Regions from separate parts of the Streptomyces sp. NPDC050997 genome, predicted to be linked through region 2. Evidence: riboswitches for the same ligand, from Rfam matches in the RefSeq annotation. Region 2 holds a riboswitch; each other region holds the start of a gene.
What was found. A riboswitch is a leader RNA that binds a small molecule or an ion and turns the genes downstream of it on or off. The one in region 2 is predicted to bind cobalamin.
Positions count from the first base shown of each region.

Region 1: it holds a riboswitch for cobalamin, as region 2 does, so the genes downstream of both, AB0H86_RS09695 (CbtB-domain containing protein) here and AB0H86_RS17290 (ribonucleoside-diphosphate reductase subunit alpha) in region 2, are expected to answer to the same signal.
Region 3: it holds a riboswitch for cobalamin, as region 2 does, so the genes downstream of both, AB0H86_RS38795 (cobalamin biosynthesis protein) here and AB0H86_RS17290 (ribonucleoside-diphosphate reductase subunit alpha) in region 2, are expected to answer to the same signal.
Region 4: it holds a riboswitch for cobalamin, as region 2 does, so the genes downstream of both, AB0H86_RS25155 (prenyltransferase/squalene oxidase repeat-containing protein) here and AB0H86_RS17290 (ribonucleoside-diphosphate reductase subunit alpha) in region 2, are expected to answer to the same signal.

Region 1 is NZ_JBFAGK010000003.1:647,453-654,563, forward strand. It holds gene AB0H86_RS09670 (RNA polymerase sigma factor) at 1-424, opposite strand, end outside; gene AB0H86_RS09675 (hypothetical protein) at 857-1,579, shown strand; gene AB0H86_RS09680 (hypothetical protein) at 1,614-1,778, shown strand; gene AB0H86_RS09685 (histidine phosphatase family protein) at 1,775-2,365, shown strand; gene AB0H86_RS09690 (CbtA family protein) at 2,612-3,370, opposite strand; gene AB0H86_RS09695 (CbtB-domain containing protein) at 3,392-3,613, opposite strand; cobalamin riboswitch at 3,649-3,799, opposite strand; gene AB0H86_RS09700 (enoyl-CoA hydratase/isomerase family protein) at 3,906-4,970, opposite strand; partial or broken gene AB0H86_RS09705 (acyl-CoA dehydrogenase family protein) at 4,967-5,110, opposite strand; gene AB0H86_RS09710 (glycoside hydrolase family 95-like protein) at 5,200-7,111, opposite strand, start outside.
Region 2 is NZ_JBFAGK010000006.1:445,149-452,259, forward strand. It holds gene AB0H86_RS17280 (helix-turn-helix domain-containing protein) at 1-932, opposite strand, end outside; gene AB0H86_RS17285 (ribonucleotide-diphosphate reductase subunit beta) at 1,180-2,196, opposite strand; gene AB0H86_RS17290 (ribonucleoside-diphosphate reductase subunit alpha) at 2,196-4,556, opposite strand; cobalamin riboswitch at 4,680-4,826, opposite strand; gene AB0H86_RS17295 (GNAT family N-acetyltransferase) at 4,886-5,392, opposite strand; gene AB0H86_RS17300 (CHAP domain-containing protein) at 5,461-6,132, opposite strand; gene AB0H86_RS17305 (helix-turn-helix domain-containing protein) at 6,629-7,111, shown strand, end outside.
Region 3 is NZ_JBFAGK010000027.1:54,686-61,796, forward strand. It holds gene AB0H86_RS38785 (inorganic phosphate transporter) at 1-1,239, shown strand, start outside; gene AB0H86_RS38790 (hypothetical protein) at 1,283-1,504, shown strand; cobalamin riboswitch at 1,694-1,825, shown strand; gene AB0H86_RS38795 (cobalamin biosynthesis protein) at 1,926-2,867, shown strand; gene AB0H86_RS38800 (cobyric acid synthase) at 2,864-4,372, shown strand; gene cobN (cobaltochelatase subunit CobN) at 4,369-7,111, shown strand, end outside.
Region 4 is NZ_JBFAGK010000011.1:163,071-170,181, reverse strand. It holds gene AB0H86_RS25170 (ATP-binding cassette domain-containing protein) at 1-1,078, opposite strand, end outside; gene AB0H86_RS25165 (energy-coupling factor transporter transmembrane component T) at 1,075-2,271, opposite strand; gene AB0H86_RS25160 (SCO2322 family protein) at 2,261-2,878, opposite strand; gene AB0H86_RS25155 (prenyltransferase/squalene oxidase repeat-containing protein) at 2,935-4,185, opposite strand; cobalamin riboswitch at 4,296-4,415, opposite strand; gene AB0H86_RS25150 (MBL fold metallo-hydrolase) at 4,506-5,531, opposite strand; gene AB0H86_RS25145 (aldehyde dehydrogenase) at 5,745-7,111, shown strand, end outside.

The DNA.
Region 1 (7,111 bases), on a different contig from region 2:
CCAGGCCGGACCACACGCACAGGGCAAGTACCTCCCGCTCCTGTCGTCTGAGTCGGCCCAGGGCGGCCTGGACGGCACGCAGGTACCGTGCGTCGTCGATGCGTCCGACCGTCCGGGGTGCGAAGTCCTCCTCCACACGTGGCTGCGGTTGACGGGCCAGGAACAGTTGCCGTCTGCGCGCTCCCCGGCGGGCGTTGTCGGCCTTGTGGGTGGCGATGCCCAACAGCCAGGGCAGCAGGGAGCCACCGTCCTCCTGCACGCGTTCATGGGTGCGCCACGCGGTCAGGAACGTGTCGGACATGATTTCTTCGGCCGTCGACCAGTCGCCGGTCAAGCGCAGGCCGTGGTTGTACACGGCGCGGGCGAACTCGTCGTACAGCTGGGCGAACGCCTCACGGTCCCCCTCCCGCACACGGCGGCGCACATCATTTTCTGAATCCCTCACGACCACTTCTCTCCGCGACCCGGGAGGAGTTCCTGTGGCCTGCGTCACCCACTGATGTCACCGCTACGGTCATCGCCACCTGCGGAGGGATCCTCGCACACCGGATATGTGTGTCAGTCACCGTGGCCTTGCGCATGGTCCGCCGGACAGGCGCCGGGACAGGCGCCGGGACAGGTGCCGGGACAGGTGGACGACTCACATGTATGGGTCCCGTCATCGCCCCGCAGAACACTCATGTCAGTGCTGGGACCTGCGTGAGGAGAACAACACGCTCTTGTTGTCCGTACTATCGCTACGACAGGGCCCCGCGCCTTGTACATGACTGCCGCCCAGCAGGCATCCGCCCGAAGCACGCTCGTGTGGCAGTCCATTCGACTTCGGCCCCAAGCCGAGGAAAGGTTGTGTGCACCCATGTCGCAGAACGCCTCAGTCACCGAACTGACATCGCAGTACACCGCTCAAGTGGCCGCCGACCTCGAGCGCAACGCCAAGGAGCAAGACCGTATCGGTGGCGAAATCGCCGCGCTGCAGGAACAGTTGGCAGCCATCCAGGCCGACCACACGGTTCTGACCAACATCCAGCAGGCGATCGGCACAGCGCCGGCATCCGCGGCGCCCGCCGCCCCGTCGGACAGCGTCGCGGTGCCCGCTCCCCGCAGGAAGCCGGCCACCGGGTCCGGCACGGGCAAGCGGACACGGACGAAGAAGACCGGCCCTCAGCCCGGTCCGGCCGCAGCCAAGAAGCCGGCCGCGGTGAAGACGACCGCTGGGAAGCCTGCTGCCGAGAAGCCTGCGAGGAAGTCGGCTGCCGAGAAGCCCGCGGGGAAGTCGGCCGCGGGGAAGCCCGCAACCACGAAGTCGGCCCAACCGACGCTCGTCGACCTGGTCCGCCGTCACCTCGTCGAGCAGAACGAACCGCGTTCGGCAGCGGAGATCACCACCGCCCTTGACCAGGCCCACCCCGAGCGGGGCGTCAAGACGACCGTGGTGCGCACGACACTCGAAGGGCTGGTCGCCAAGAGCCAGGCGCAGCGCTCGAAGCAGGGATCGTCCGTCTTCTACACCGCCCCCGACGCGCCGAAGCAGGCAGCACCGGCCAAGTCCGAGGAGCAGCCCGCGAAGGCCGACGCGTAACCGACGCGGCGCGCGGTGGGGCACTCGACGCTTCGTGGGCTTCCGCGCCTCCGTCGCGCTCGACGACGTCGCCGCCGCGGTCGCGGTCGCGGTCGCGGTCGCGGAACTCGACCGCGCGGTCGGCGAGTTGGGGCGCGCGCTCGGCGTCCAGAAGTGGGGTTCCATACCCATGACCGCAGCAGGAGGAGCCACCACGTGACCGCTCGTGTCACCTTCGTCTCGCCCGCGATGAGCTCGTCGCTGCGTCAGGCCCGCTTCGACGACGGGGGCTCGATCGACGCCGGCGGGGCGGAGCGGGCCCGTGCCGTGGCCGGATCCCTGCCGGCGGCTGTGCGTGTCGTGGTCTCTCCCACCGTGCGCTGTCGCGAGACGGCTGCCGCACTGGGTCTCGACGGCGCGGAATCAGCGGAGTTGGCGGGACTGGATGTCGGACGCTGGCGGGGCCTGACCCTGGCCGAGGTCGGCGCCGGTGAGCCGGAGGCGGTGGCCCGCTGGCTCGCCGATCCCGAGTCCGCGCCCCATGGCGGGGAGTCCGTGGAGGACATGTGCGGGCGGGTGACGCGCTGGCTGGCGGCGTCCCAGGACACGGGCGGCCGTACGCTCGCCGTCGTCGAGCCGGAGGTGGTGCGGGCCGCGGTGGTCCACGTGCTGGGGGCGCCCTCGGCGGCCTTCTGGCGGCTCGACGTGCCACCGCTGACGGCCACCACGATCAGTGGGCGCGGCGGCCGCTGGAACCTGCGGCTCGGGCACCCGCCGGACTCCGTCGGGGCGGTCGCGGACCATTGAGTGGAGCTGACTCAACAGGGTTCTCATGACGCCGTGCCCCGGTGACGGCGCGGCAGCGCCGCGATCGCCCAGCGCAGGCAATCGGTGTCCGCGTCCGCCGGTACGGCCTCGGCGGTGCCGCGCGATGCCGTGCATGCACCGGGTATCGCGCCTGCCCGGTCGCAGCCCCCGGCCGGAACTGCCAACCCGAAGAACGCGAGAGGGCCCCCGGACGGTTCCGCGGGCCCTCTCGTCGTGTCGGTCAGGTCATTGCGGGGCGGCTACCGCCGTGCCCGCGGACACCGTGGCCGGCTTCGGGTGCAGCAGCCGTTCGGCCAGTTCGCCGAAGACTAGGCCGAAGCCTCCCCACAGCGTGATCTGCATGGCGAGGGCGGACAGGCGGAACCGCCACAGCAGGGCGGCCGGGAAGTCGCTCGGCACCTCGTTGATGGCGGGCAGGAACGCGTACGCCAGCCCGATCACGACGGCGAAGCCGAGCACGGCGACGACGGTGGCGTACCAGGTGCCCAGCCTCGGTGCGAGCCGTTTGCCCGCGATCACCGCGGCGATCGCGAGAAGCACGCTGAGCGCCATCATCAGGAAGTACAGCGTGGTGCGCTGACCGATGGTGTCATGGTCGCCGACCGCGGGCGGGTTGGCCGGGTACTTCAGGAACGGCACGACGTACACGGCGAGCAGCGCGGCCCCCGACAGGAGCAGCGCCGTGGCCCGCGGGCTGAATCGGCCCACGCGGCCGAGCGCGAAGCAGAAGGCGAGAGCGGCCATGCCGCCGAACGCCACCCCGAAGATCAGGACGCCGGTGGCCAGGCCCGCGGTGGACTGCAGGGAGCGGGAGACGAGTTCGACCTCGTGCTCGTGGGCGGGGGCGTGGGACTCCTCGAAGCCGATGGCGCTGTCGATGCTCGGTTCACCGAGGAAATAGGCGACGATCAGGGCGAGCACGCCGGCACCAAGGCCGGCGAGCATGCCCCGAACGAGCAGGTTTCTTACTGTTGCGGAGTTCATGGGTGTGCGGCGTCCCTCGAATCAGTGGCAGGGGAAGCCGAGGAGGTGGCGGGCGTCGTGAACCCACTCGTGGACGTTCTCGCCGGAGACGACTGAGGTGGCGCCCTGTTCGGCGCCGACGAAGTACAGCAGGACCAGCATCAGGATGCCGAAGAAAACCGCCCAGGGGGCGATGGCCTTCAGTGGGAGCTTGGCGGGAACGACGGGGGTGGTGGTTGTCGGCTGGGCGACATGCTGCGCCATGGCAGGGCCTCCTCTGGGAGTTCGCGTCCCATCTCGGTGGTGCACATGACGACGGCCACGGGTCTGACTCGCGATGCGCCCCCTCGGGGGGCACCGTCCACAGTGGCGCGACCGTGCCGGATTCTCACCGGCTTCCGATGCCGTCGTCAATATCACAGCGACGGTACCGTGTGTCGGGTCCATGGCCAATACCGCACCACCTGGCGTGACGCCGTTCTCGCCCGCCAGGTGACCCGGATCACCGACCGTTCGCCGGTCACCGATGGCGGAACCGGGCCGCCGCTTCAGGCCACTACGTGGTGGTTTCCGGCCCGGGGAGAGCGAGTTCACGCTCGCCGAGCGGGGTGAAGAAGCGCTCGACGTCGACGTCGGTCACCTCGTCGAGGGTGGCCGGCGACCAACGCGGGGTGCGGTCCTTGTCGATGACCTGGGCGCGGATCCCCTCGACCAGGTCGGGGGTGGTCAGGGCCGCGCAGGAGACGCGGTACTCCTGTTCCAGCACCCGCTCCAGCGGGCCGAGCCGCCGGGCGCGGCGCAGGGCGGCCAGGGTGACCTTGAGAGCGGTGGGCGACTTGGACAGCAGGGTCTCCGCGGTCTCCTTCGCGGCCGGGTCGCCCTGGGCGAGCAGCCGATGGACGATCTCCTCGACCGTGTCAGCCGCGTAGCAGGTGTCGATCCACTCCCGGTGGCCGGCCAACTCCCCCTCCGGCGACAGCCGCGTGTGACGGTCCAGGGCGTCCCGGACGGGCAGTTCGGCGAGGTCGTCGACGAACTGCCGGAGTGAGACGGAGGGTACGTAGTGGTCGGCGAGCCCGCACAGCAGTGCGTCCCCGGCACCGATGTGCGCCCCCGTGAGCGCCAGGTGGGTGCCCAGTTCGCCCGGGGCGAGGGCGAGCAGGTGGGTGCCGCCGACGTCCGGCACGAACCCGATACCGGTCTCGGGCATGGCGATCCTCGACCGTTCGGTGACCACCCGGACGCGGCCGTGCGCGGAAACGCCGACACCGCCGCCCATGACGATGCCGTCCATGACGGCGACGTACGGCTTGGGGTAGCGGGCGATGCGGGCGTTGAGGTGGTACTCGTCCCGCCAGAACGCGGCCGAGGCGGTGCCGTCCCCGTCGCGTGCGTCATCGTGGACAGCACGGATGTCGCCGCCCGCGCACAGGCCACGCTCCCCCGCGCCGGTGACGACGACGGCCTCCACGGCCGGATCGTGTGCCCATGCGGTGAGTGCGTCGTCGATACGGCGCACCATGGCGTGGTTCAGGGCGTTGATGGCCCTCGGGCGGTTGAGGGTGATGTGGGCGGCCCGACCGGTGATGTGCAGCAGGACGGGTTCCTCGCTGCCGGTCATCCGGGTGCCTCCGCCAGGGTCCGGGCCATGATGACGCGCATGATCTCGTTGACTCCTTCCAGGAGCTGCTGGACACGACGGTCACCGACGATCTTCTCAACGCCGGAGTCGCTGAGATAGGCGTAGCCGCCGTGAAGTTGGGAACCAGGTCCGGGGTGCCGCGAAGCCCACGAGAACGCGGAAACAGGCCCGCCGAGAGCGCGGACGGCGTCGTTCGGTGGGACACCGGTCACCCGGGCAGTCCCCAGCGCGGCGCCTCCTCGTTCGGCTCGACGGGTGTGATCCGCAGGTCGGGACGGTCGCCCTTGGCGGTGATGAGGGCCGACTCGCCCTTGCGCAGGGTGACCTTGATCGTCCCGACACCCGCGGACTCGTACCGCAGCGGTCGTCCGTCGTCGTTCCGTACCTCGATCGGGCCGCCGACGCCATGACGTACGACGCAGGGGGCGCCCGCCTCGCTGACCAGCCGGACCCAGCGGGTCACGCCGTCCTCGCGTACGGCACTGAGCAGAAACGCCCCCTGGGTACGGAAGTTGTGCACCGTCAGATCCGCCCAGGCGGCGGGCAGCGCGGGGAAGACGCGGATGGTGTCGCCCCAGGACTGGCAGACCATGTCGTGGAGGGACTGGGCGGCCGAGAGGGGGGTCTCGATGACCGGGCCGGATTCCTTGTACATGGTGTTGGGCTGGATGAAGCGGGCCATCAACTGGCCGAGGTAGCTGAGCGCGTCCTCGCCCTTGCCCAGCAACGCCGACATCGAGGCCGCGCCCGTGAACGTATAGCCCTGGAGGGCGCCTTCGAAACCCACCCAGTGCGCCAGCGACATCTCGATCAGGGCCTTTTCGTCGGGCGTACGGCCGGTCAGTTCGTACAGCGGGTACACCGCCAGGAGGTGCGAGTAGTGACGGTGCGACTTCGCGAAGGGGATGTCCGCGCCGATCATGAAGCCGTTGTCGTCGGTCGGATACGCGGCCCGTCTGGTCAGGACCTCGCGCCAGCGCGGCGCCAACTCGTCGTCGATGTCGAGGAGTTCGGCGGTGTCGAGGAGGGTGCGGCAGCCCCAGGTCAGCAGCATCAGGTCGTAGTTGCAGTCCCGCGAGTTGCCCCCGTACTCGGGTGAGAAGGTGGCAGGCAGGTGCAGTTTGCCGTCGGCGCCCGGTTCCAGGAAGCGCAGGTAGTAGGTGATCGCCTTGCGCAGGAGGGGGAAGAGGACGTCACGGAGGATCGACTCGTCCATCGTGTGGCGATAGCTGAGCCAGACGTTGTGCAGGGCCCAGGTGAGGTTGCCGACCTCGGGAGTCGGCGGGTCCCGGCCCGGGATGCCGACGCCGTAGCCCAGTACGGGGTCCGTGGCGCCGCCGTTGACCAGTGAGGCGTCGGTGGTGCGCGGGATGCCCAGTGAGTCGGCGCGGTACGCGGGCGCCACCTCGGCCCTGAGGTTGTCCCGGAACTCGCTCAACGCCCTTGTCACAGCGTCGAGTTCGAGGTGGTTGGAGCCGTGGATCAGCCAGTACTCCAACTGCACGTTCAGGTTCCACCAGGTCGCCGGCCACGGCGTGGGCTCCACCCAGGGGCCGCACGTGGCCATCACGGGCGCGTCGCGCCGGGCCGCGGACGCCGTCTTGTACAGCTGGATCCAGTAGAAGCGCTGTATGCGGGCATCGGGCAGCGAGAGGAAACTCTTCCGGTAGTAGGCGTGCCACCAGGCGCGATGCGCCACCGCCAGTGCGTCGTACGGGAGTTTCGAGGCGTCCCGGACCGCGGCCAGAGCGCGCCCGAGCGCCGTCGTCCTCGGATACGAGTGCGCGACATGCACGTACAGCGTGCGCGCCCGCCCCCAGGTGCGCTCCCGCCACGCGGTGACGTGCTGCCCGCCGGAGAGCAGCGGTTGTACGGCGGTGGAGATGCCGTCGTACTGCCGGGTCTCGGCGGGCGGGTTGACCTCGTACCCCTCCGGCAGCGGCCGGAACGCCGCACGCGGGCTGATCGCCTCAGCCGGATGGAACGCCCACGCGAAGTCGCGCTCGCCCTCGCTCGGTGTCACCTCGACGGCCAGCACGGAACGGGAGTTGTGCACCAGGGCGCGGATGGTGAGGGTGCCCCGGTCCGTGGTGAGCGTGCCGGTCAGTTCGGCGTCGCGC
Region 2 (7,111 bases):
TAGGCGTTCGGAGTGGTCCCCACCGCCCGGACGAACTGGTGGCGCAGCGCGGCCGCGTTGCCGAACCCTGTGCGACCGGCGATCGCGTCCACCGTCTCGTCCGTCCCCTCCAGCAACCGCTGGGCCAGCAGTACGCGTTGTCGCAGGATCCAGCGGTAGGGGGTCGTCCCCGTCTCCTGCTGGAAGCGACGGGCGAAGGTGCGCGGTGACATGTGCGCGCGCTCGGCGAGCTGCTCGACGGTGACCTCCTCGTCGAGGTGCCGCTCCATCCACACGAGCACCTCGCCGACGGTGTCGCACTGCGACCGCGGCAACGGGCGCTCGATGTACTGGGTCTGCCCGCCCTCCCGGTGCGGCGGTACGACCATCCGCCGGGCGATCTTGTTGGCGACCTCGGGGCCCTGCTCCTTGCGCACGATGTGCAGACAGGCGTCGATCCCGGCGGCGGTACCGGCCGAGGTGATCACCGGGTCGGCGTCGACGTACAGCACGTCCGGTTCGACGAACGCCCCCGGATTGCGCGCCGCGAGCTCCGCCGCCTGCCGCCAGTGCGCACTGCACCGCCGTCCCTCCAGCAGCCCGGCGGCGCCCAGCACGAACACGCCCGAGCAGACGCTGAGCACCCGGGCGCCCCGCTCCACGGCCCGCACCAGGGCGTCGAGGAGCTCGGGCGGATAGGTCCGGGTGACGTAGTCGCTCCCGGCCGGCACGGCGATCAGATCGGCCTCCTCCAGCCGGTCGAGGCCGTACGGCGTGGAGACGGTGAGGCCGCCGACGTGCGTGGCCAGGGAGGGGCCCTCCGCCGAGACGACCGCGAAGTCGTAGGTGGGCAGGCCCTCGTCGCTCCGGTCGATGCCGAAGACCTCGCAGACGACGCCGAGTTCGAAGGGGTGCACGCCGTCGAGCAGGACGGCGGCCACGTTGCGCAGCATGTTTCCAGTATGCCTCGGAAGTGGCAGTAAATCGATGGTGTGCGGCAGTCCTGCCACTGTTGGTAAGGAGTCTCCGGCGTGACAGTGGTGTCATGACTAGCGCACAGACAGAAGGACTGATCGGAATGCTCACCGCCCTCGGAATCCTCGTCCTCCTGGCCCTCCCGTCAGTGGTCGGGATCCTGCGCGACAGGCGCATCGACCGCCAGATCAGGGAGGCCCAGAAGGACCGTGAGGCGTCCGAGGATCAGAAGTCCTCGTCCAGGTCCACGGTGCCGCCCACCGCGACCTGGTACGCCGACGGGCGCCGCTCGAAGAAGTTGGTCAACTCCTGAACCCCCTGCAGCTCCATGAAGGAGAAGGGGTTCTCGGAGCCGTACACCGGGGCGAAGCCGAGGCGCGTCAGGCGCTGGTCGGCGACGCACTCCAGGTACTGCCGCATCGAGTCGGTGTTCATGCCCGGGAGGCCGTCACCGCACAGGTCGCGCGCGAACTGCAGCTCGGCCTCGACGGCCTCCGTCAGCATGTCGGTGACCTCCTGCTGAAGCCGGTCGTCGAACAGCTCCGGCTCCTCCTTGCGGACGGTGTCCACCACGTCGAAGGCGAAGCTCATGTGCATCGTCTCGTCACGGAAGACCCAGTTGGTGCCGGTGGCCAGGCCGTGCAGCAGACCCCGGCTGCGGAACCAGTAGACGTACGCGAAGGCGCCGTAGAAGAACAGGCCCTCGATGCACGCGGCGAAGCAGATGAGGTTGAGGACGAAGCGGCGGCGGTCGGCCTGGGTCTCCAGCCGGTCCAGCTTCTCGACCTCGTTGATCCACTTGAAGCAGAACCCGGCCTTCTCGCGGATGGACGGGATGTTCTCCACCGCGTCGAAGGCGGCGGCCCTGTCCTCCGGGTCGGGGAGGTAGGTGTCCAGCAGGGTCAGATAGAACTGGACGTGGACCGCTTCCTCGAAGAGCTGCCGGGAGAGATACAGGCGCGCCTCGGGGGAGTTGATGTGCTTGTAGAGGGTCAGCACCAGGTTGTTCGCGACGATCGAGTCGCCCGTCGCGAAGAACGCGACCAGGCGGCCGATCAGGTGCTGCTCGGCCGGCGTCATCTTCGCGAGGTCGGTGACGTCCGAATGGAGGTCCACCTCCTCGACGGTCCAGGTGTTCTTGATGGCGTCCCGGTAGCGCTCGTAGAAGTCGGGGTAGCGCATGGGGCGGAGGGTCAGCTCGAATCCCGGGTCGAGCAGGTTCTGGTCACGGGTGGGGCTCATTACTGGCAGGCCTCGCAGGACTCGGGGTTTTCCAGGGAGCAGGCGACCGCGTCTTCAGGGGCCGGCTGCTGGACGGGAATCGGGGCTTGGGCCCGGGCGGCGCGGGCGATACGGGTCGCCGGGCGCGAGCGCAGGTAGTACGTCGTCTTCAGGCCCGACTTCCAGGCGTACGCGTACATCGAGGAGAGCTTGCCGATGGTCGGCGTCTCCAGGAACAGGTTCAGGGACTGGGACTGGTCCAGGAACGGGGTCCGGGCGGCGGCCATGTCGATCAGGCCGCGCTGCGGGATCTCCCAGGCCGTGCGGTACAGGGCCCGTACGTCCTCGGGGATCCAGGTGAAGTCCTGCACCGAGCCGCTCGCCTCGCGCAGCGCCTCCCGGGTACGCGCGTCCCAGACGCCGAGCCGCTTCAGGTCGTTCACCAGGTACGAGTTGACCTGGAGGAACTCACCCGACAGGGTCTCCCGCTTGAACAGGTTGGAGACCTGCGGCTCGATGCACTCGTACACGCCGGCGATCGACGCGATGGTGGCGGTGGGCGCGATGGCGAGCAGCAGGGAGTTGCGCAGGCCGGTGGCGGCGATCCGGGCGCGCAGGGCCGCCCAGCGCTCCGGCCAGGCGAGCTCGGCGTCGTAGTGGTCGGGGTGCAGGACACCCCTGGCGGTACGGGTCTTCTCCCAGGCCGGCAGCGGGCCGCTCCGCTCGGCGAGGTCGGCGGAGGCCTCGTACGCGGCGAGCATGACGCGCTCGGCGATACGGGTGGAGAGCGCCTTGGCCTCGGGCGAGTCGAAGGGCAGGCGCAGCCGGAAGAAGACGTCCTGCAGACCCATCGCACCGAGGCCCACCGGACGCCACTTGGCGTTCGAGCGGCCCGCCTGCTCGGTCGGGTAGAAGTTGATGTCGACGACCCGGTCGAGGAAGGTCACGGCGGTGCGGACGGTCTCGTCCAGGCGCTCCCAGTCGATGTCCCCGTTCCTGACGAAGGCGCCGAGATTGACCGAGCCCAGATTGCAGACCGCCGTCTCCCCGTCGTCCGTGACCTCCAGGATCTCCGTGCAGAGGTTGGAGGAGTGGACCACCTGGCCCGGCTCGGCCGTCTGGTTGGCGGTGCGGTTGGCGGCGTCCTTGAAGGTCATCCAGCCGTTGCCGGTCTGGGCGAGGGTGCGCATCATGCGGCCGTACAGATCACGGGCGGGGATGGTCTTCTTCGCGAGGCCGTTCTCCTCCGCCCTGCGGTAGGCGGCGTCGAACTCCTCGCCCCACAGGTCGACCAGCTCGGGAACGTCGGAGGGGGAGAACAGCGACCACCGCGCGTCGGCGTTCACACGCCGCATGAACTCGTCCGGGATCCAGTGCGCGAGGTTCAGGTTGTGCGTACGGCGGGCGTCCTCGCCGGTGTTGTCGCGCAGCTCCAGGAACTCCTCGATGTCGGAGTGCCAGGTCTCCAGGTAGACCGCGGCGGCGCCCTTGCGCCGGCCGCCCTGGTTCACGGCGGCGACCGACGCGTCGAGGGTCTTCAGGAACGGGACGATGCCGTTGGAGTGCCCGTTCGTGCCGCGGATCAGCGAACCCCGGGAGCGGATGCGGGAGTACGCGATGCCGATGCCGCCCGCGTGCTTCGAGAGCCGGGCCACCTGGTGGTAGCGGTCGTAGATGGAGTCCAGCTCGTCCTTGGGGGAGTCGAGGAGGTAGCAGGACGACATCTGGGGGTGCCGGGTGCCGGAGTTGAAGAGGGTGGGGGAGGACGGGAGGTAGTCGAGGCGGCTCATGAGCCCGTAGAGCGCGGCGACCTCGTCGACGGAGCGGTGGGTGTCGTCCTCGGCGAGGCCGGACGCCACCCGCAGCATGAAGTGCTGGGGCGTCTCGATCACACGGCGGGTGATCGGGTGCCGCAGGAGGTAGCGGCTGTGCAGGGTGCGCAGCCCGAAGTAGCCGAAGCGGTCGTCCGCCTGAGTGTCGATCAGCGTGTCGAGGCGGTCGGCGTGGAGGCGTACGAACTCGGCCGTACGGTCGGCGATCAGGCCTTCCCGGTGTCCGACGGCGACCGAGCCGGTGAAGGACGTGACGCCCTGGGAGGCGGCCTCGGCGCGGATGCTGATCGTGAGCAGACGGGCGGCCAGCCGCGAGTAGACGGGGTCCTCGGAGATGAGACCGGCGGCCGCCTCGGTGGCCAGCTCGCGCAGCTCCGACTCGTCCGCCCGCGCGGACCGGCCACGCAGCGCGGCGGCGGCGACCCGGCCGGGTTCGGCGTCGGGGAGGTCGGCGGTCAGCTCGGCAAGGATCCGTAGCAACGCGGTTCCGGGGCCGTCGGATTCCACCGGAGCTGTCGCTGATACCGGATCGGCTGGCGCGATGGTCACGTGGGGGCTCTCCCTCGCTCGGCAGGGGGCCTCACAGCGGGCAGGGGGCAGCACACGAGCGCACACGGCGTCGCGTCCACCGGCCCATTCCACGAGGCCCGGACGTTTGGGCACCCGGGCCTGATGGCCGGGCGCACTGTCGGCAGGTCCTCGGACTGACTCTCATGCGGGCATTTGCACGCATGAGTACACCGTTGCGGGACAGTTCCGGATTTGCACCGGATTCCCCTGCGGCGACAGCGAGCACGAGCATACATCTTGTGCCGGGTGGCGACAGCACCCCCATATGTTGTGTCGCGCCCGACTTCTGAGCGTGGCAGAGTGTCAACTCACAGCGTCAACTCGTAAGCGAGCAGCGTGAGGTCGTCGAGGTCCGGGATCGGGTTCCAGTCGCGCTCGGGGAGCCGGACGAAGCCCAGACGTTCGTAGATGCGGTGGGCGGAGCCCATCGTGTGCTGGGTCGACAGGACGATCCGGACGCAGCCGTCCGTGGCCCTCGCCCGGTCGACGCAGGCCCGCACGAGCGCCTCGCCGGCTCCGCGTCCGCGCGCCTCCCGGGCGACCGCGAGCATCCGTATCTCGGCCTCTCCGGTGCGGGCGATGTCGGCCATGGGTCCGCCGGACGGTACGAAGGTGACGCCGCCGAGGAGTTGTTCGCCCTGGGTGGCCACCAGTACGTCCGCGGCGGCGGCGCGCTTGGCCACGTCCTTCAGTTCACCGAGGTACCAGTCGCTCTCGCCGAAGAGGAGGAGGTCGTCCAGGAGGTAGGCCCGGGCGGTGATCTCGCCGAGGGTGTCGTATTCGTCGGGGGCTGCTTGCCGGATCACGAGGTCCATGCCGGGAGTGTGCACCAGGGGTGCGGCCAAGGGCCGCCGGATTTCCTCCGGCGGCCCTTGGGTGCGGATCAACTGCGGGAGGCGAAGCCCCGTACCTTCAGCGTGCTGTTGTTGCGGCCCGGCAGCTTCGGTCCCTGGGCGCCCACCCAGCGGTACGTCTTCATCGTGATGCTGTCGGAGCCGCGGCCCGCGTTGCCCTCGATGGTGGTGACCGACCGGCCGTCACTGCCGCCGACCGCCACGACGACCGCGACATGGCCCCGGGGGGCACGGCTGTCGTGGTTGTGCCACACGATCACGTCCCCGCGCTGTGGCGGCTGCCCGGGACGGTAGGCGTGGAACCGGCCGCCCACGCCGGTCTCCCAGGCCCGGGACGACTTGTGATTGTCGGGAGCCGCAGCCGAGTTGGCCCACATCGCGTTCGCGAAGTACCCGCACCACGCGTCGCCGTTGAAGCCGTTGTACTCGTTGAAGTTCCCGCCGCCGAGGAAGTTGTCGTTGCGAGAGTCGCCCGGCTTGCTCAGCCGGACGGGGCCGTTGCGGGTCTCCTTGTAGAGATGCGCGGTGGTCAGCGCGCGGTTCGCGCGGTCCACGATGGCCTGGCGTACGGGGCTGGGCGCGGCGGCGGTCCGCACGGCGGGCGAAGCGGCTGTGGCCGCCGCGGCCGCGGGGGAGTCGGCGAGGGCGGGGGCGGCGAGCAGGGCGGCCGCGATCAGGCAGCGCAGGGCATGACGGTGCACGGAGACCTCCGGTGAGGTGGTGGACGGGGAAACGGAACAGCGGCGCACAACCCGCGTCGTCGCACGTCACACGCGCCCGCTGAACGCGCCGTCACTCCGGGTAAGTTGTCGACTCCGGAATGCGACGGCGTGATGACAGGTGTAGCAGGTGCGGCCAGGGTTCGACGGTGCGGAAGAGGGGGTTGCCGGTTGCCGAAGCGGTGGGCAATCGGCAACAGGCGGGAACGCCGGGGGCGATGAGGGGGACGACACGGAGACACCCGGACCCGGACCCGAATCCGGACCCGGACCTGCACCCGAATCCGGACCCGAATCCGGACCCGAATCCGGACCCGGACCTGCACCCGGACCCGGACCCGAATCCGGACCCGGACCTGCACCCGGACCCGGACCCGAATCCGGACCCGGACCTGCACCCGAATCCGGACCCGAACCGGGGCCCGAATCCGGCCCCGGAGCCGCCGCGGCCCGCGGTTCCGTCGGCTATGGCGCCGAAGTGCGCCGGCTCCGCGAGCAGGCCGGACTGACCCAGGGCGCACTGAGCGCGAAGGTCCGCTACGACAAGGCCCACATCAGCCGAATCGAGAACGGCAGAGCACCGGGCAGCGCCACGCTCGCCCAGGCCCTCGACACGTTCTTCGCCGCGCAGGGCCGCCTCCTGGCCCTCCACGAACGGGAGGTCGTGCGCAGCGGTCGCAGACTCCCCGCCCCACGCGGCCCCGAAGGCGACTGCCCCTTCCGCGGCCTCGCCGCCTACACCGCCGCCTGGGCCCACCTCTACCGGGGCCGCGGTGCCGCGATCGGCGCCCTGCTCGAAGGCCTCGACCGGCGCGCGCCCGCCCAGGGCCCCTACGTCGTCGTGGCCCCATCGGGTGCCGGCAAGACCTCGCTGCTGAAGGCCGGACTCATGGGCGCCCTCTCGGCCGGCCGACTGCCGGGTTCACAGGACTGGCCGGTCGTCGAACTGACCCCGGGCGAC
Region 3 (7,111 bases), on a different contig from region 2:
ATCCTCGCGATTGTGGTCGTAACCGCGCTCGCGTTCGATTTCACGAACGGTTTCCACGACACAGCCAACGCGATGGCCACGACCATCTCGACCGGCGCGCTCAAGCCCAAGGTCGCGGTGGCCATGTCCGCCGTGCTGAACCTTGTGGGTGCCTTCCTCTCCGTGGAGGTCGCCAACACGATCTCCAAGGGTCTCGTCGACGAGAGCGGCATACGTCCCGAGGTCATCTTCGCCGCCCTGGTCGGCGCGATCCTCTGGAACCTGCTGACCTGGCTGGTGGGCCTTCCCTCCAGTTCCTCGCACGCCCTCATGGGTGGTCTGATCGGCGCCACCATCGCCTCGGCGGGCATGGGCGCGGTCCACGGTGACGTGCTCGTCACCAAGGTCCTGCTCCCGGCGATCGCGGCCCCGATCGTCGCGGGCCTCGCCGCGATGCTGGCCACCCGTCTGTCGTACTCGCTCGGCCGGAAGGCCGAGGGCAAGGCCGCCGAAAAGGGCTACCGCGCCGGGCAGATCGCCTCCGCCGGCCTGGTCTCCCTGGCCCACGGCACCAACGACGCGCAGAAGACCATGGGCATCATCACCCTGGCCCTGGTCGCCGGCGGTGCCGTCGCCCCCGACTCCGACCCGCCCACCTGGGTCATCCTGTCGGCGGGCATGGCCATCGCGCTCGGCACCTACCTCGGCGGCTGGCGCATCATCCGCACCATGGGCAAGGGCCTGACCGAACTCCAGCCGCAGCAGGGCTTCGCCGCCCAGACCAGCGCGGCCACGGTCATCCTGGCCTCCTCCCACCTCGGCTTCTCCCTCTCCACCACGCACTCGGTCTCCGGCTCGGTGATGGGCGCGGGCCTCGGCCGCAAGGGCGGGGTCGTCCGCTGGTCGACGGCGACCCGGATGTTCGTGGCGTGGGGTCTGACCCTGCCCGCCGCGGCCTTGGTCGGCGCGCTCGCCGAGTACGTGACCGGGCTCGGGAACTTCGGCACGGCCCTCGTCGCCGTCTTCCTGATCGCCTCCAGCGCGGCCATCTGGAAGGTCTCCCGTCGCGAGGTCATCGACGCGAACAACGTCAACGAGCCCGAGGAGACCGGGGAACCGGCCGGCGTGGTGACCACCGCGATCGCCGCTGTGGCCCCGCCCCCGGCGGGCAACGTCACCGAGGACCTCACGGCCACGATCCCGGCCCCGGCCGCCCAGGCCACCGACCCCGCGGCCCCGTCGGCCGCGACCACCGTCTGAGCCCGGCCACCCAGGCACCCACCGGCATGAAGGAAGAAGCAGCATGAAGATCGACTGGGCGGCCCTCGGTTCCGTCTTCGGCGTCAGCCTCGTGGTCACCGTGGCCCTCGTGGCCCTGTTCACCCTCGGCATCATGGGCCTGTCGCACCGCGAACGGGCCACGGCCCAGGGCGACTCCGCCACCCTCGCGGTCACCGGCGCGTACGTGTGCTTCGCGGCGTGCGCGGCGGCGGTGGCGTACGGGATCTCGCTGATCGTCGTCTGACCTGCGACACCAGGACACCACGTGGGGTGGGGGGGGGGGGGGCCGCCCCCCCCCCCCCCCCCCGGGGGGGGGGGGGGGCCCCCCCCCCCCCCCCCCACCCCACGTCGTCTGTGACGGCTGTGACCACTCGCGTGTGGGTCTCAGCACACTCTCCCTTCGCAGGTCAACGGCAAGTTGACGGCCCTTCCAACCCCGTGGTGGACTGCCGGGGCCATGTACGGAGGCAGAAGAGGAAGCCGGTGAGATTCCGGCGCGGTCCCGCCACTGTGACCGGGGAGAAAGCCCCGGGAGCCAGGAACTCTCGCCGCCGGTCTCGTCGAACCAGGGCGTGGACACCCTGAGTGAGGACATATCGCCATGCTCGGCTGCCGTTCGAGATGCAGTAGCAGCGCCCCGTCTGTCACAGCGGTCGGCTGAGTCCATGCGTGCCGATCGCGTCTTCGCGTACGGCGCCGCCGCCGGCCTCCTCGGTGACCTGCTCCTCGGCGATCCCCGCCGTGGGCATCCGGTCGCCCTGTTCGGGCGGGCCGCCGGTGCCGTGGAACGGGTGTTGTGGCGGGACCACCGGGGATGGGGCGCGCTGCACGCCGCCGTGTGCGCCGGTGGCGCCGTCGCGCTCGGGGCCGCGGCCGCTCGTGCCGTACGTACCTCACCCGCCGCTTCCGTCGCGCTGACCGGCGCCGCCACCTGGGCCGTCGTCGGCGGGACTTCACTCACGCGGGAGGCCCGGAGCATCGGGCGTGCGCTGGAGGCGGGGGACGTCACCGGGGCGCGGGCGCGGCTGCCGCATCTGTGCGGGCGGGATCCGCAGGCGCTCGACGCCGACGGGATCGCGCGCGCGGTCGTGGAGTCGGTCGCCGAGAACACCTCCGATGCCGTGGTGGGGGCGCTGGTGTGGGGAGCCGTGGGCGGGGTGCCCGGGCTTCTCGGGTTTCGGGCCGTCAACACCCTCGACGCGATGGTCGGCCACAAGTCGCCCAGATACCGGCGCTACGGATGGGCGTCCGCGCGGCTCGACGATGTCGCGGGCTGGCCGGGGGCACGGCTGACCGCCGTCCTCGCGACGCTCGCGGGACCCGATCCGCGCGGCGCCGTGCGCGCCTGGCGGGCCGACGCGGCACAGCATCCGAGTCCCAACGCGGGGCCCGTGGAGGCGTCGTTCGCGGGGGCGTTGGGGGTGCGGCTCGGCGGGACCCTGTCCTATGCGGGGCGGGTGGAGCATCGGCCGGTGCTCAACGGAGAGGGGCGTGCCGTGGCCACACACGACATCGAGCGGGCCGTACGGCTGTCCCGGCACGTCGGTCTCCTGGCTCTCGGCGTCAGCGTCGCCGGGCGGCTGCTCACTAGGGGGCGAACGTCGTGAACGGTGGTCTCCTCGTCGCCGGCACCACCTCTGACGCCGGCAAGAGCGTCATCACCGCGGGGATCTGCCGGTGGCTGGTGCGGCAGGGCGTCAAGGTCGCGCCCTTCAAGGCGCAGAACATGTCCCTCAACTCGTTCGTGACGCGGGAGGGCGCGGAGATCGGGCGGGCGCAGGCCATGCAGGCACAGGCCTGCCGCGTCGAGCCGACCGCGTTGATGAATCCCGTGCTGCTGAAGCCGGGCGGTGAACAGAGCAGTCAGGTCGTGCTGCTCGGGAAGCCGGTCGGGGAGCTCAGTGCGCGTGGCTATCACGGAGGGCGGCAGCAGCGGCTGCTCGGGACCGTCCTCGACTGTCTCGCGGAGTTGCGGGGCACGTATGACGCGGTGATCTGTGAAGGGGCCGGCTCTCCCGCCGAGATCAACCTGCGGCGGACCGACATCGTGAACATGGGCATCGCGCGGAACGCTCGGCTTCCCGTCCTCGTGGTCGGTGACATCGACCGCGGGGGCGTCTTCGCTTCCTTCTTCGGGACCGTCGCCCTGCTCTCGCCCGAGGACCAGGAACTCGTCGCCGGGTTCCTCGTCAACAAGTTCCGGGGGGATGTCAGCCTGCTGGAGCCCGGGCTCGACATGCTGCACGGGCTCACCGGGCGGCGTACGTACGGCGTCCTGCCCTTCCGGCACGGGCTCGGGATCGACGAGGAGGACGGACTGCGCGTCTCGCTGCGCGGAACCGTGCGGGAGTCGAACGTCTCCCCGCCCGTCGGCGAGGACGTGCTGCGGGTCGCCGTCTGCGCGATTCCCCTCATGTCCAACTTCACCGACGTGGACGCGCTGGCAGCCGAACCGGGTGTCGTGGTGCGGTTCGTGGACCGACCGGAGGAACTGTCCGACGCCGACCTCGTGGTGATTCCCGGGACCCGGGGAACGGTCCGCGCGCTGGAGTGGCTCCGCGAGCGGGGACTGGCGGACGCGCTCGTCAGAAGGGCCGCCGAGGGGAGGCCGACTCTCGGTATCTGCGGAGGCTTCCAGATCCTCGGCGAACACATCGACGACGAGGTCGAGTCGCGCGCCGGTCAGGTCGAAGGGCTCGGAGTCCTTCCCGTCCGCGTGCGGTTCGACCGCGAGAAGACCCTCACCCGACCGGTCGGGGAAGCCCTCGGCGAGCACGTCGAGGGATACGAGATCCATCACGGGGTCGCCGAGATCTCAGGAGGCGACCCCTTCCTTGACGGCTGCCGGGTCGGCCAGACCTGGGGCACCCACTGGCACGGCTCGCTGGAGTCGGACGGCTTCCGGCGGGCCTTCCTGCGCGAGGTGGCGGCCGCCGCGGGCCGCCGTTTCGTGCCGGCCGCCGACACCTCGTTCGCCGCGCTGCGCGAGGAGCAGCTCGACCGGCTCGGCGACCTGATCGAACAGCACGCGGACACGGACGCGCTGTGGCGGCTCATCGAGTCCGGTGCGCCGCAAGGACTGCCTTTCATTCCACCGGGAGCGCCCGCATGAGCACAGTGTTGTTGTTGTCGACCGCCGACACGGACCTGTTGGCGGCCCGGGCCGCTTCCGGTGCGTCGTACCGGATCGGCAATCCGACCCGGGTGGACGTCACGGAGGAACTTCCGGGACTACTCGAGGGCTCGGACATCGCCGTCGTACGACTGCTGGGTGGCAAGCGGGCCTGGGAGGACGGGCTGGCGGCGCTGAAGGCGTCCGGGATTCCGACCGTGCTGCTCGGCGGAGAGAGCGTTCCCGACGCGGAGTTGATGGCCGAGTCGTCGGTGCCGGCCGGTGTCGTGGCCGAGGCGCTGCGGTATCTCGTCGAGGGCGGGCCGGAGAACCTGGCCGAACTCGCCCGCTTCCTCTCCGACACCGTCCTCCTCACCGGCGAGGGCTTCGAAGAGCCCCAGAAGATGGCCGAGTTCGGCGTCCACGGCGAGCGTGCCTTCATCGAGGGTCGCCCCACGGTGGGTGTGCTCTTCTACCGGGCGCATCACCTGTCCGGCAACACCGCCTTCGTGGACACCCTGTGCGACGCGATCGAGGCGAAGGGCGCCAACGCCCTTGCCGTGTACTGCGGTTCGCTGCGCGGTGCCGACGCCGGGCTGTACGAGATCCTGGGGAAGGCGGACGCCCTGGTCGCCACCGTCCTCGCCGCAGGCGGCACACACGCCTCGCAGGCGTCGGCCGGCGGTGACGAGGAGGCGTGGGACATCGGCGCGCTGGCCGACCTCAACGTGCCTGTGCTGCAAGGGCTTTGCCTTACGTCGTCCCGCGCGGCCTGGGACGAGTCCGACGCCGCGCTCTCCCCCATGGACGCCGCGATGCAGGTCGCCATCCCGGAGTTCGACGGGCGGCTGATCACGGTCCCCTTCTCCTTCAAGGAGCAGGGTCCGGACGAGGTGCCCGTGTACGTCGCCGACCCCGAGCGGGCCGCGCGGGTCGCCGGAATCGCCGTACGGCACGCGAAGTTGAAGCACAAGCCGAACGCCGAGAAGAAGCTCGCGCTGGTCTTCACCGCGTACCCGACCAAGCACTCACGCGTCGGCAACGCCGTGGGTCTGGACACGCCCGCTTCGGCGGTACGGGTGCTGGACTCGCTCCGGGACGCCGGATACGTCGTCGAGGGCCACCCCGACAACGGTGACGAGCTGATCCACCGGCTGATCAACGCCGGTGGCCACGACGTGGAGTGGCTGACGGAGGAGCAGCTGGCCGGCGCGCCCGCGCGGGTGCCGCTCGCCGACTACCAGGCGTGGTTCGACAAGCTCGACCCTGAGCTGCGCAACGGCATGGTGGAGGCGTGGGGCGAGCCGCCGGGCAATCTCTACGTCGACGGCGACGACATCGTGCTCGCGTCCCTGCAGTTCGGGAACGTCGTCGTGATGATCCAGCCGCCGCGCGGCTTCGGCGAGAACCCGATCGCGATCTACCACGACCCCGACATGCCGCCGTCGCACCACTACATGGCGGCCTACCGCTGGCTCGAGAACAGCTTCGGCGCCGACGCGATCGTCCACATGGGCAAGCACGGCACGATGGAGTGGCTGCCCGGCAAGGGACTTGGGCTGAGCGGTGGCTGCGCGCCCGACGCCGTACTCGGCGAACTCCCGCTCATCTACCCCTTCATCGTCAACGACCCCGGCGAGGGCACCCAGGCCAAGCGGCGCGGACACGCGACGGTCGTCGACCACCTCGTGCCGCCGATGGCGCGTGCCGACACCTACGGCGACCTGGCGAAGCTGGAGCAACTCCTCGACGAGTACGCGCTCGTGTCCGACCTGGACCCGACGAAGGCGCCCGCCGTCCGCGCGCAGATCTGGACGCTGGTGAAGGCGGCCGAGCTGCACCACGACCTGCATGTGGACGACCAGCCGGACGACGCGGCGTTCGACGAGTTCGTGATGCACATCGACGGCTATCTGTGCGAGATCAAGGACGTGCAGATCCGCGACGGGCTGCACATCCTGGGCGGCGGCCCGGTCGGCGAACCGCGCGTGAACCTCGTGCTCGCCGTGCTGCGCGCCTCGCAGGTGTGGGGCGGGCTGGCCAACGCGCTGCCGGGGCTGCGGGCCTCGCTGGCAGCCCATTTCGGGCTCAGCGAGAAGGAGTTGCTGGCCGAGCCGGGTGCGCCGCTGAAGGTGCCGGTGGAACTGAGCGATCTGGTCGAGGGACCGGCGCGTTCGGCCGCCGACGCGATCGATCTGCTGGAGCAGCTGTGCCGCCGGTTCGCGGAGGGCATGGAGGACCGGGAGTGGGACGTCACCGCCGTCCCGGCCCTCGTCCGAGCCGTCATCGGTGCCGAACTCCCGGATGCTGTGGCGGTGTTGGAGTTCGCGTGCGACGAGGTCATGCCCCGGCTCGCCCGCACCACCGACGAGATCGACCACATCCTGCTCGCGCTCGACGGCGGTTACGTCCCGGCGGGACCGTCCGGATCGCCGACCCGCGGACTCGTCAACGTCCTCCCGACCGGCCGGAACTTCTACTCGGTCGACCCCAAGGCCATTCCGTCCAGGCTGAGTTGGGAGGTCGGACAGTCGCTGGCGGACTCGCTCGTGCAGCGGTATCTGCAGGACACGGGCGAGTTCCCGAAGTCCGTCGGCCTCACGGTGTGGGGTACGTCCGCGATGCGCACCCAGGGTGACGACATCGCCGAGATCCTCGCGCTGCTGGGCTGCCGCCCGGTCTGGGACGACGCCTCGCGCCGGGTGACCGGCTTCGAGGTGGTCCCGCCGGCGGAACTGG
Region 4 (7,111 bases), on a different contig from region 2:
GGTCGATGTGACGGAGGGCCTGGACGCGGTCGCGGCGGACGGCGAGGGAGCGGACGTCGGCCGTGGGCCTGCCGGCCGTGGTGGCAGGGATGGGCGGGGGCTTTTTGCGGAGGCGCCAGCGGGAGGCAGGGGCGGGGGTGTTGGCGGTGGTCGTGGCTGTGGTGGCGGGGTGGGGAGCGGGCGACGGGAGCGGTTCGGCGACGGGTCCCGTGACGGGGTCGGGGCCGGGCCCGGTGACCGGTTCGTCGTGGGTTCCCTCCCGTCCGGTCAGCCGCTCCCGCAGGTCACCGGCCCGGCGCCGGGCGTCCCGGACCGTCAGGGGCAGGGGGGACCAGTCCGCGAGGCGGCCGAGGCCCACCACTGGCGGGTACACCGGCGATACGGCCATGATCTCGGCCGGGGTGCCGAGGACCGGCGCGGCTGAGGGCGCCGGGAGGAGGGCGACCTGGTCGGCGTACTGGATGACGCGTTCCAGGCGGTGCTCGGCCATGAGGACCGTCGTGCCGAGGTCGTGCACGAGTCGCTGGAGCACCGCGAGGACCTCTTCGGCCGCCGCCGGGTCGAGCGCGGACGTCGGCTCGTCGAGGACCAGGACCCGTGGGTGCGGGGTGAGGACCGAGCCGATCGCGACCCGCTGCTGCTGGCCCCCGGAGAGGGTGGCGATGGGTCGGTCGCGCAGGTCGGCGAGGCCCAGGAGGTCGAGGGTCTCCTCGACGCGGCGGCGCATCACGTCCGGGGCGAGGCCCAACGACTCCATGCCGTACGCGAGTTCGTCCTCGACGGTGTCCGTGACGAAGTGCGAGAGCGGGTCCTGGCCGACGGTCCCGACCACATCGGCGAGTTCGCGCGGCTTGTGCGTGCGGGTGTCCCGGCCGGCGACGGTGACCCGGCCGCGCAGGGTGCCCCCGGTGAAGTGCGGGACGAGTCCACTGACCGCGCCCAGAAGGGTGGACTTGCCCACGCCGGACGGGCCGACGAGGAGCACGAGTTCGCCTTCCGGCACCTCGAAGTCGACGTCCCGGACGGTGGGTTCGGTGGCGCCGTCGTACGTCACGGAGACGTTCTCGAAGCGGATCACGACGGTTCCTTGAGTGAGGACTTGAGTGAGGACTTGAGTGAGGACTCGGGCGAGGACCTGGGCCGGAAACCGGGCGAGGACGCGGGAGCGACAGCGGAAGCGGGGGCCGGTGCGACGAAGGCGGGGAGGAGGCCGAGGAGGACGGCCGCCGCGGGCCACACGGGGAGGGCGGGGGTGACGAGGGGGACCACGCCGGGGTGCAGCGCCTCGGGGTCGTGGGAGGAGGCGAGGGTCAGCAGGACGGCGACGGCGACACCGGACCCGGCGACCAGCCAGGCGCGGACGTCCCACCGGTCGGGGCGGTAACGGGTGCGCGGGGAACGCCGGCCGCCGAGGTGCAGACCGGCCAGGGCGGCGGCGAGCCCGGCGAGCAGGACCGGCAGACCGTAGGCGCCGCCTTCCGCGGTCAGCAGACCGTACGTTCCCGCGCAGACGCCGAGCAGGCCGCCGAGGGTGAGGGCGGCGGTCGTACGGCGGACGGGGGCGGGGACGTCGGCGGTACGGCCGTAACCGCGGGAGTCCATCGCGGCGGCGAGGGAGACGGAGCGTTCGAGGGCGCCCTCCAGCACCGGAAGCCCCACGTGCAGGAGGCCGCGGACGCCCTTGTCCGGGCGGCCGCGCAGGCGGCGGGCGGCGCGCAGCCGCTGGACGTCGGCGATGAGGTTCGGGGCGAAGGTGAGGGCGACGACCACGGTCACGCCCATCTCGTACAGGGCGCCCGGCAGGGACTTGAGCAGCCGGGCCGGGTTCGCCAGCGTGTTCGCCGCGCCGACGCAGATGAGGAGCGCGGCCAGCTTCAGACCGTCGTAGAGCGCGAAGAGGAGCCCCTCGGCGGTGACCCTGCCGCCGAGGCGGATGCCCTGCGCCCAGTAGGGGAGGGGGACTTCGGGGAGGGTGACGATCACGTGCGAGCCGGGGATGGGGGAGCCGAGGACCACGGCGAAGAGGAGGCGGATGAGCAGGACGGCCACGGCGAGCTTGGCGAACGCGGAGTAGGAGTGCGCGGTGGGGGTGTCGGGGCGGCGGGCGGCCACGACGTAGGCGGAGGTGGCGATGAGGAGGGCCAGCAGGAGCGGGTTGGTGGTGCGGGTGGCGGCGGTGCCGAGGCCCAGGGCCCACAGCCACCAGGCACCGGGGTGCAGCACCGCCCGGCGCTGGTACCGGCGGCCGGACCACTCGCGGCTACGACGCATCCCCGCGCCGCTCCCCGCGCCGCCTCGCCTGCCACATCGCCGCCGCGCCCAGTACGGCGACAACGGCCACCCCCGCGAACAGGCCCACGGAAGGCCCCCCGCCCGCCGAGCCCTTCTCGTCCTTGGGGGTCTGCTCCTCGGCCGTGGCCCCCGGCGTCCCTCCCGTCGCCACCTGCTCCCCGCATCCCGTCCTCGGGTAGCCCGAGATCGCGCACAGCAGGGCGTTGGTGTCGTAGCGCAGGGGTTTGGCGACCGAGGCCAGGGCCTCGGCCGTCGTGGCGTCGGGGGAGACGACGGCGCATGCCGTTCGTCGCGTCGGCGGGCTCTCGCCGGACGGGGCGTCCGTCCCCGTGCCGAAGTCGATGACCAGGGCCACCCTCTTCTTGCCGGCGCGCGCGGGCGAGTCCGCGCAGATCGTGCCGAAGTCCGCCGTGCCGCGCGGCTGTGCCGCGTCGCCGGAGTCCTCGCTCACCGCGAAGCGGAAGCCCTGGACGTCCTTGTCGGAGGGGCGGGCGGTGGAGGGGCCCTGGGTCGCGTACGCCCACTGGTCGCCGTCGCGGTCCCAGAAGGACCAGTAACGGTAACCGGCGGCCTGCGCCTGGCCCATGGCCCCCACCAGGAGGAACAGGACGGTCACGAACAACGTGCCGGCACGGCGGCGGGTCACGGCCGCTTCCTCTTGTTGCGGCCGCTGATGAGGAAGCCGATGCCCGCTCCGGCGGCGAGACCCGCGCCGACGATCCACCAGATGTTCCCGCTGTCCGAGTCGTCGCCCTTGGCGGACTCGGCGCTCTCGCCGGACTCGCCGGACCGCGCGGTCGCCGTCCGCGGGGCGGGCCCCGTCGCGTTGAGCTGCCTCACCAGGTCCGTGCCGCCGAAGTCACGCGGATCCGTGCCGGTCGCGTGCGCGGCGAAGACCAGTTGGGCGTAGGCGGCCGGCCCGCTCTGCTTCGCCCACGCCGACGAGTTCCGCTCCAGCCACTTCAGGGGCCCGGCGGCCCGCCCGGCCCCGCCCTGCGCGGCGAGGGCGACGACGGCGTCGGCGGTGTTGCCGAAGTCGGGCTGGTCGGTGGCGCCGGGGAGGGCGGACATGAGGTGGTCGTCCTTCGCGAGCGCCTTGGTGAGGTAGGCGGCGCCGTTGGCGGCGGCCTGCCGCGGGGCGAGCGAGCCGGAGTCCGAGCAGGCGGCGGCCTCGTCCCGCGCGGCGGGCTCGACCACCAGTCCCTTTCCGAGCGCGCCCACGACACCTGCCGCCGTGGCGTCCGCGTTGGCCGCCAACGTGCCCTTCTTGTCGGGCTGGAAGGCGAAGGCACCGGCACTGGCACCGGTACCGGCGCCCTTGCACGGCAACGCCAGCTTCATCAGGGCGTCGTACGGCGACCGACCGCCCTTCCTGACCTGCGCGGGCTTCTCCCCTACGGCGGTCAGCGCGCCGACGACGACGGACGTCGAGTTCGTGTCGCTGGCGCCGCCGGGTGTGTAGCCCCAGCCGCCGTCCGTGTTCTGCGCCGACTTCAGCCAGGCGACGGCCTTGCCGGTGGCGGCCTGGTGGCCGCCGAGCGCGGTGAGGGCCTGGACAGCGGCGGCCGTGTTGTTGGTGTCGACCATGACCTTGGCGTCGCACGCCTTGGAGACGTCCGCGCGGAAGGGCGCGAAGGCGCCGTTCGCGCACTGCTGCCCGGTCAGCCAGTCCACCGCCGAAGCGGCGGGCCGCACGCCCACGGTGTGCTGGGCGAGCAGCGCGAGGGACTGACGCCAGACGCCGTCGTACGTCGGGTCGGTGCTGCCGTAGAGCCCGGAGGGGAGCGCGGGTTTCGCGGACGGGGACGGGCCGGCTGCGACGGCGGGCGCGGTGACGGCGCCGATCACGGCGGTGGCGGCGGCCAGAACCGAGGCGTTGCGGCGGACGTTCATGATCGGCGGGTGCCTCTCCCTGAGGGGAGTCAAACAGCACGGGACACCCCGGCGGCTCGGCTCCGTATACCTCGACGGTGCCGCACACCGGCCGGTCGCCGGTGCACGTGAGCCGGTCACGTCCGTACGGGGCAATCCGGCTCGCCGCTTTCGACGGCGGCTCACGGTTGCGGGCCAGCGCCGGATTTACACCGGCTTCCCCCCGTACGGGCGTGATGACGACCTGGCTACTCTACCGGCCCGTAGGAAACGCCCTACGGGGGCCGCCCGGGGGTGACGAAGCACTACGGACGCGAGGTGTCGCACCTCAGGGCACGTACTCACACGGCCACGTACGTCACCGGCTCGGTCCCCGGGACCGCCTCCGCCCGGCCCAGCTTCACCAGTCGGCGCAGATGTGCCTCGGCCTCCGAGACGGCGATGTTCCTGGAGCCGTAGGGGATCTGCTCCCAGGGGCGGTTCCACTCCATGTGCTCGGCGAGCTGCCAGGGGGTGAGGGGCTCGGCCAGGAGGGTCAGCAGGCCGGTGAGGCGGTCCTCGTGGTGGGTGAGCAACTCCCGTACGCGGGACGCCGCGTCGGTGAAGACGTGCTGGTGGGCCGGGAGCACCTCGGCGGGGGCGAGGCGGCCGACGCGCTCCAGGGAGTCGAGGTAGTCGCCGAGGGGGTCGGTGACAGTGGCGTCGTCGGGATCCTCGTACAGGCCGATGTGCGGGGTGATCTCGGGGAGCAGGTGGTCGCCGGAGAACAGGCGGCCGTGGCCCGGGAGTCGGGCGGGATGCTCCTCCTCCAGGTGCAGGCAGACATGGCCCGGGGTGTGGCCCGGGGTCCAGATCGCGCGCAGCCTGCGGCCCGGGAGGTCGAGGAGTTCGCCGGGGACGATCTCCCGGTCGGGCAGCGCGGGGGCCAGCCCGGGCAACGGGCGGTGGCGTGCGGTGCGCAGGGGCGCCACGTGGTTCTCGGGGGCGCCGGCGGCTTCGAGCTTCGTCGTCATGTAGGTGAACCAGCGTTCGGGGCGGGTCGATCGGGTCCGCCGTACGATCGCGCCGTCCGCCGCGTGCATCGCGATCCACGCGCCGGACGCCTCGCGCACCCGGCCGGACAGGCCGTGGTGGTCGGGGTGGTGGTGGGTGATCACCACGCCGTGGATCTCGTCGGGGGAGGTGCCGCAGGCGGTCAGCCCGTCCGCGAGGGCGTCCCAGGAGGCCGGGTCGTCCCAGCCGGTGTCGATCAGTACCGGGCCGCGGTCGGTGTCGACGACGTACACCAGGGTGTGGCCGAGGGGGTTGTCCGGGATGGGGACCCTGAGGGACCGGACGCCGCCGCCGTGGTCGTTCACCTGCGCCATGGGCTCCCCAATCGCCGCGTGATCGCCGTGTTCCGGCCATGGGAGGCCGAGTATAACTAGAACGCGTTTCGATGGGAGCCCGGGACGACCTTCTCGTGCCTGTCCCGCCCGTGTCCCGCCCGTGTCCCGCCCGTGGACTCCTCCGAGTGGAACTGGTATCAGTTCCCTATCTGATGAACCGTCAGAGAAAGCCGCTCCGGGGAGGCAGTCGCCATGACCGAGCTCGTGGAACACGGACAGCTGTTCATCGGCGGGGAGTTGACCGACCCCCTGGGCGCGGACGTCATCGAGGTGATCTCCCCGCACACGGAAGAGGTCATCGGACGCGTGCCGCACGCCTCGACGGCGGACGTGGACCGGGCGGTGGCCGTCGCGCGCGCGGCCTTCGACGAGGGTCCCTGGCCGAGGATGTCGCTGGACGAGCGGATCGAGGTGGTCACCCGGATCAAGGACGCCATCGCCGTGCGGCACGAGGAGATCGCCCGGGTGATCTCCTCCGAGAACGGGTCGCCGTACTCCTGGAGCGTCCTCGCCCAGGCGCTCGGCGCGATGATGGTGTGGGACTCGGCGATCACGGTCGCGCGGAACTTCACCTACGAGGAGACACGCGACGGCGTGCTCGGCCGCATCCTCGTCCGGCGCGAGCCGGTGGGAGTGGTGGCCGCCGTGGCCCCTTGGAACGTCCCGCAGTTCGTGGCCGCCGCCAAGCTCGCGCCCGCGCTGCTCACCGGCTGCACGGTGGTGCTCAAGCCGTCGCCCGAGTCGCCGCTGGACGCCTATCTGCTCGCCGAGATCACCCGTGAGGCCGGGCTGCCGGAGGGTGTGCTCTCCGTTCTCCCGGCGGACCGCGAGGTCAGCGAGTACCTGGTCGGGCACCCGGGCGTGGACAAGGTCTCCTTCACCGGCTCGGTGGCCGCCGGCCGACGGGTCATGGAGGTCGCCTCCCGCCATCTCACCCGCGTGACACTGGAGTTGGGCGGCAAGTCGGCGGCGGTGGTGCTGCCGGACGCGGACGTGGAGACGGCCGTGGCGGGGATCGTCCCGGCGGCCTGGATGAACAACGGGCAGGCGTGCGTGGCGCAGACCCGCATCCTGCTGCCCCGGTCGCGCTACGACGAGTTCGCCGAGGCCCTCGCGGCGGCGGCCGGCGCGCTGGTGGTCGGCGACCCGCTGGACCCGACGACACAGGTGGGCCCGCTGGTGGCCGAGCGCCAGCAGCGACGCAACCTCGACTACATCCGTATCGGCCAGGAGGAGGGCGCGAAGATCCTCATCGGCGGCGGGCGTCCGCCGGGCCAGGACAGGGGCTGGTACGTCGAACCGACCCTCTTCGGCGACGTCGACAACTCGATGCGGATCGCCCGCGAGGAGATCTTCGGCCCGGTGATCTGTCTGCTGCCCTATGGCGACGAGTCCGAGGCGCTGAAGATCGCGAACGACTCCGACTACGGCCTCAGCGGCAGCGTGTGGACGGCGGACGTCGAGCACGGCATCGAGATCGCCCGACAGGTCCGTACCGGAACGTACTCGGTGAACACCTTCAGCCTCGACATGCTCGGCCCGTTCGGCGGCTACAAGAA